Regions from separate parts of the Streptococcus raffinosi genome, predicted to be linked through region 2. Evidence: predicted binding sites of a transcription regulator. Region 2 holds the regulator's gene; the other holds the start of a gene.

Region 1 (3,435 bases), on a different contig from region 2:
TTAACGATTTTGAAACCCCTAGTCTAAAAAGAGTCGGTTTCAAGTTATTGATTAGTAAAGCAAGTCGTAGATTTCCATTGCAATCAAGTCAATGCTATCAAATGAATAAGATTCACGAGCTTCAACATCACGCAATGTGAAAACTGGACCATTTTCTGGATCATTGCTGAATGATACTTCGGCAACAACTACTCCTTCACGTTCAAAATTACGTTTTAAATTACCACCATCAGCCGCCATCATTTCAAGACGGTTAATGATTCTCACCAAATGTGATTCCATGTTATTTCTCCTATTAATTGTGTATTTCTTACTTATTTTATCACACTTACGGAAAAAATGGGGGAATTTTAAATATTTTTCAAGGAATTGTACATGATAGCCTTGATAGAATGCATACGGTTCTCAGCTTCTTGGAAGATGATGTCAGTGTATTTTTGGAAGACCTCATCTGTAATTTCTAACTCTGCCAAACCATATTTGTCATACATTTCCTGTCCAATTTGAGTATTAAGGTCATGGAAGGCTGGAAGGCAATGCATAACGATGACATCTGGATTTTCCGTTTTGGCAAGTAAGTCTGCATTTATCTGATAAGGTAGAAGCAAATCAATACGAGATTTAAAGTCCACTTCTTCTCCCATAGAAACCCAGACATCAGTGTAGAGCATATCCACTCCCTTAACTTCTGAAATATCATCTGTAATGGTTAAATCAGCACCATTATTATGTTTATGAGCTAGGGCAACAATATCATCCTCAGGCTGTAAACCCTCTGGAGCGATAATCTTAACATTAACGCCCAAGATAGCCGATGTCACCAAAAGTGAATTTGCCATATTATTACGACCATCTCCAATATAAGCAATGGTCAAGCCCTCTAGACTACCAAAGTGCTCCTTCAAGGTCATGAAATCCGCAATCATCTGAGTCGGATGCCAAGTATCTGTCAAACCATTCCAGACCGGAACACCAGAGTATTTAGCCAAGTCTTCAACATCCTCTTGTTTAAAACCACGGTACTCAATCCCGTCAAACATTGATCCAAGCACCTTAGCTGTATCAATTACAGATTCCTTCTTACCAAGCTGAATATCACCTGCACCAAGGTAGGTCACATTCATCCCTAGATCCTGACCAGCTACAGTAAAGGCTGAACGTGTTCTTGTTGATGTCTTTTCGAAAAGTAGGGCAATATTTAACCCTTCTAGATACTTATGAGGAATTCTATTTTTCTTCAACTCTTTAAATTTAAGAGATAGCGCAATTAATTCTTCCAGTTCCTGTTTAGTGAAGTCAATTTCTTTCAAAAAGGATGTTACTAATGTCATAGGGCTCTCACTTTCATTCTGAATAATATAAAAGGTATTATAGTCTATTTTTGTATAATATGCAAGTATTTTTGTATTTTAATTCAAAATTAGCACTTAGTTATACAGAGTGCCAAACCCTAATGCTTTTTGCTTGCAATATTACTACTGCATGCTATAATGGAGACATAGATTTGACCTTTTTTGACCAAGTTATCTTCAAAAAAGAGTCCTTTCAAATCCAGATAGAAAGAGGTACTGATATGCTCTGCCAAAACTGTAACCTAAATGAAGCTAGTATCCATTTGTATACCAACGTAAATGGTAATCAGCAACAAGTTGACCTCTGTCAAAATTGTTATAAAATCATGAAATCTGACCCTGAGAACCCACTCAATCAATTCAATCAAACAGGGGGGTCCAACTTCTTTGATGATTTCTTCAGCGACCTAAACAACTTCCGTTCTTCAAACGGAGACCTTCCAAATACACCACCAACACAGGAAGGTGGAAACCGAGGAAACGGTGGCAATACACAGGGTCCAGGACGTCCAGGAGGACCTCGCCAACAGGCGCCTCAACAACCACAAGGTTTACTTGAGGAATTTGGAATTAATATCACAGACATTGCCCGTCGTGGAGATATTGACCCTGTCATTGGTCGTGATGAAGAAATTATTCGTGTTATAGAAATTCTTAACCGACGTACCAAGAACAACCCTGTTCTTATTGGTGAACCTGGTGTTGGTAAAACAGCCGTTGTTGAAGGTCTCGCTCAAAAAATCGTTGATGGTAGTGTACCTCAAAAACTCCAAGGCAAGCAAGTTATCCGTCTTGATGTCGTCAGCCTAGTCCAAGGTACTGGTATCCGTGGTCAATTCGAAGAACGCATGCAAAAACTCATGGAAGAAATTCGTCAACGTCAGGATGTTATCCTCTTTATCGATGAAATCCATGAAATTGTAGGAGCTGGTAATGCTGGTGATGGCAATATGGACGCTGGAAATATCCTAAAACCTGCTCTTGCTCGTGGCGAGCTTCAACTTGTCGGAGCAACAACCCTTAACGAATATCGCATTATCGAAAAGGATGCTGCCCTCGAACGCCGTATGCAACCGGTTAAGGTTGATGAACCAACCGTTGAAGAAACCATTACAATTTTGCATGGTATTCAACCTAAATACCAAGACTACCACCATGTCAAATATACGGACGAAGCTATCAGGGCAGCCGCAGAATTGTCCAATCGATACATTCAAGACCGCTTCTTACCAGACAAGGCCATTGACCTTCTTGATGAAGCTGGTTCTAAGATGAACTTGACCCTTAACTTTGTTGATCCTAAAGATATTGATAAACGTTTGATTGAAGCGGAAAATCTCAAAGCTCAAGCCACTCGTGACGAAGACTTTGAAAAGGCTGCTTATTTCCGTGATCAAATTGCCAAATACAAGGAAATGCAAAAACAAACCATCAGTGACCAAGATATGCCTGTCATCACTGAAAAACATATCGAAGCCATTGTGGAACAAAAAACAAACATTCCTGTCGGTGACCTTAAAGAAAAAGAACAATCACAACTTCTTAGCCTTGCTGATGACCTTAAGTCGCATGTTATTGGACAAGATGCCGCAGTTGATAAGATTGCCAAAGCTATCCGTCGTAATCGTGTTGGTCTTGGCGCACCAAATCGCCCAATTGGTAGTTTCCTCTTCGTAGGTCCTACTGGGGTCGGTAAAACTGAACTCTCTAAACAATTGGCCATTGAACTCTTTGGATCAGCAGATAGTATGATTCGATTCGACATGTCCGAATACATGGAGAAACACGCTGTTGCTAAGTTGGTCGGTGCCCCTCCAGGATATGTAGGTTATGACGAAGCTGGTCAGTTAACTGAAAAAGTCCGCCGTAACCCTTATTCCCTCATTCTTCTTGATGAGGTTGAAAAAGCTCACCCAGACGTGCTTCACATGTTCCTTCAAGTTCTTGATGATGGTCGTTTGACTGATGGACAAGGTCGCACTGTAAGCTTCAAAGATACCATTATTATCATGACATCAAATGCCGGTACTGGTAAAGTTGAAGCTAGTGTTGGTTTTGGAGCTGCTCGTGAGAATCGCACTAA
Region 2 (3,435 bases):
AATCGAGATAATAAGTCTAAAGAGCTTAATCCAAAGATTGCAGATGTTGATGGTATTTCCGTAGATTCCAGAATTGCTAAGAACGTCAAAGAATTTTTAGCAGCAGCTCAAGAAATTGATCCAAGTTATCATCTCATTTCAGGTTACCGCAGTGTTGCTTATCAAACAGAACTTTATAACACCTATGTTCAACAAGAAATGGCTACAGATCCAAGTTTGACGAAATCTCAAGCAGAGAAAAAGGTTCAAACGTACTCACAACCTCCTGGTGCTAGTGAACATCAAACAGGTCTTGCAATTGATATGAGTACCGTTGATAGCCTAAACGAAGCAGATCCTGATACGGTTGCTAAGGTCAAGGAGTTAGCACCAAAATACGGCTTTGTTCTTCGCTTCCCAGAGGGAAAGGCGTCATCAACAGGCGTAGATTATGAGGACTGGCATTTCCGTTATGTTGGTGAAAAGTCGGCAGAGTATATGACCAAGCATGACCTTACCTTAGAAGAATATCTGGCACTATTAAAGGAGAAGACTAAGTGAGACGACGTTTTAAACTAAAAGCCTTCATAATCTTAGTTGCTGTTTTCGCTCTAGGTATCCTTTTGCCACTCATCTTGCATGCGTCTACGGATGACAATGCTCGTTCAGTCAAAGTTGCCTACACACAGAAAGAATTCGTTGACAACTTGGCTCCTACAGCGCAAAAGATGTCCAAAACCTACGGTGTACCTGCCTCTATTCTCCTTAGTCAAGCGGCGTATGAGTCTAATTACGGTAGCAGTCTTTTGTCGGTCAAATATCATAATCTATATAGTCTATCTGCTCAGCCGGGTCAGGAGCATATCCTTCTGAAAGATAACGTTTATAGTAAAGGTAAATGGCAATATCAAAAGGTAGATTTTGCAGTCTTCAAGGATTGGTCAAGTTCTATGTTGGCTTATTTGGAAGGTCTTCGTCAGGGAAGATGGGGTGAGTCAACCTATAAAGAGGTAGCAGGAACGACTAGTTATAAAGTTGCGGCGGAAAAATTACAAGCTGCAGGTTTCAACAGTGATCCGGACTATGCTAAGCATCTCATTTCTATTGTTGAAACCTATCATTTGTCAAAATATGATCGCTGAGATTAAAATGCCCCTTGAGGGTATTTTTTATTTTTCTAGGTCTTTAGATGTATTTTTAGCACTCTTGTAAAAAGAGTGCTAATTTTTTTGGTTTTTTGTGTTGACATGTTAGAGTTTAGGTGTATAATAGAATCATAAGTTAGCAGTCGGCATATGAGAGTGCTAATAAATAGAAATGAGGTGACATCGTGATTACGCAAAGACAAAATGCTATTTTGAATTTGATTGTTGAGATGTTCACTCGTACCCATGAACCAGTTGGTTCTAAAGCTTTGCAAGAATCTATCGATTCAAGTTCAGCGACTATTCGAAATGACATGGCCAAGTTAGAAAAAATGGGTTATCTTGAAAAAGCCCATACTTCTAGTGGGCGTATGCCAAGCCGAGCAGGTTTTCAATATTTTGTCGCTAACTCTTTGAATCTTGATACGATTGATGAGCAGGATGTTTATCAAGTTGTCAAGGCCTTCGACTTTGAGGCTTTTAAACTTGAAGACATTTTGGACGCAACGGCAAAGTTGCTGGCAGAAATGACAGGATGCACAGCAGTGATTCAAGATGTGGAGCCGACAAGACAGCGTCTGACGGGATTTGAAATCGTTCAGTTGTCTAATCATGACGCTTTAGCAGTTCTTACTTTGGATGAATCTAAGCCGGTGACAGTTCAGTTTGCTATTCCGAAGAATTTCTTGTCTAGTGATTTGGAAATTTTTCATAAACTTGTTCAAGAACGTTTCTTGGGGAACACTGTTTTAGATATCCATTATCGATTACGGACAGAGATTCCTCAGATTGTGCAAAAGTATTTTAAAACAACAGATAATGTTTTGGATTTGTTTGATTATATCTTTTCACAACTCTTTAGGGAATTGATTTTCATCGAAGGTAAGGTTGCATCATTGGCCTATGCCGATTTAAAAACTTATCAGTTTTTGGATAATCCACAACATGTGGCGCTGGAGCTTCGATCAGCTATCTCCGATGATGAAGTGACCAAGGTTTCGGTTGCTGAATTAACTGAAGAAGCTCTTGAAAATATAACAGTCATCAGTCATAAATTCCTGATTCCTTATCGTGGGATGGCACTTATGCATGTGATTGGTCCTGTTGAAATGGATTATCATCGCATGATTAGTTTGGTCAATGTTATCGGTAGGGTTTTGGTTATGAAGTTGACGGATTATTATCGGTATCTCAATAGTAACCATTACGAAGTTAACTAATATATAAAGTTTAAAAAGTATAGAAAGAGGTGTATGCCTTGACAGAAGATATTAAAAAAGAAGAAGTAAAAGAAGAGGAAACTACTGAAACAACTGAAAAAGTTGTAGAGGAAGCAAAAGACCCTTCTGAACTTGAAGAAGCACAAGCGCGTGCAGAGGAGTTGGAAAACAAATACCTCCGTGCCCATGCAGAAATGCAAAATATTCAGCGCCGTGCAAATGAAGAACGTCAACAATTGCAAAAATATCGTAGTCAGGATTTGGCAAAAGCTATTTTGCCATCATTGGATAATCTCGAACGTGCTCTTGCCGTTGAAGGTTTGACTGATGATGTTAAAAAAGGCTTGGAGATGGTACAAGAAAGTTTGATACATGCTCTCAAAGAGGAAGGAATCGAAGAAATCCCAGCCGATGGTGATTTTGACCACAACTTCCATATGGCTATTCAAACCATGCCAGCAGATGATGAACATCCAGCAGACACCATTGCACAAGTCTTCCAAAAAGGCTACAAACTTCATGAACGCGTCCTACGCCCAGCCATGGTAGTGGTTTATAACTAGGATACAAAGCCCGTAAAAAGCTCACAGTAAAAATAGGAGATTGACGAGGTGTTCGATGAACACAAGGAAATCTATCTTTTTTACCCAGAGCTTAGGGCGTGTTCAACTAGGCAATTCTGACGGTAGCTAAAGCGACTCGTCAGAAAACGGCAGTCGCTATGGCGTTTGCCTAGCCTCCTTACTAACTCGTCGTCGAAATAATATTGATTTCGACTCCTCGTGTTGTAACATAATAGGAAACTTGTCCGAAACGACACTAAACTATGAAAGAAAGATAAGAAGCAAGCCATAGGCTTGCAAAGCAGATATTTCCCGTCGTGGTGAAAGTTTCAGTAGCGTGTGCTACTGAAACAGGGGATTTTTGAGACAGTAGGCTCAAAAATAAGTGATGAAATCCCGAAGGGAGTTGCTCACGTCCCCACCACTTAAGGGAAGTATCAAAAAGAAAAAAAGAAGATAGATTCAAGGAGAAAAACATATGTCTAAAATTATTGGTATTGACTTAGGTACAACAAACTCAGCAGTAGC

What was found. Region 2 encodes HrcA, which represses chaperone genes, less so after heat shock. Its sites were predicted from a motif close to TTAGCACTCNNNNNNNNNGAGTGCTAA; they were not measured.
Region 1: the regulator HrcA is predicted to act here: its motif matches at 1,421-1,447, upstream of QRD39_RS06615 (ATP-dependent Clp protease ATP-binding subunit).

The regions. Positions count from the first base shown of each region.
Region 1 is NZ_JASUZV010000008.1:78,063-81,497, reverse strand. It holds gene QRD39_RS06625 (DUF1797 family protein) at 52-282, opposite strand; gene argF (ornithine carbamoyltransferase) at 351-1,331, opposite strand; gene QRD39_RS06615 (ATP-dependent Clp protease ATP-binding subunit) at 1,574-3,435, shown strand, end outside.
Region 2 is NZ_JASUZV010000014.1:36,833-40,267, forward strand. It holds gene QRD39_RS09045 (M15 family metallopeptidase) at 1-540, shown strand, start outside; gene QRD39_RS09050 (glycoside hydrolase family 73 protein) at 537-1,121, shown strand; gene hrcA (heat-inducible transcriptional repressor HrcA) at 1,310-2,344, shown strand; gene grpE (nucleotide exchange factor GrpE) at 2,383-2,907, shown strand; gene dnaK (molecular chaperone DnaK) at 3,386-3,435, shown strand, end outside.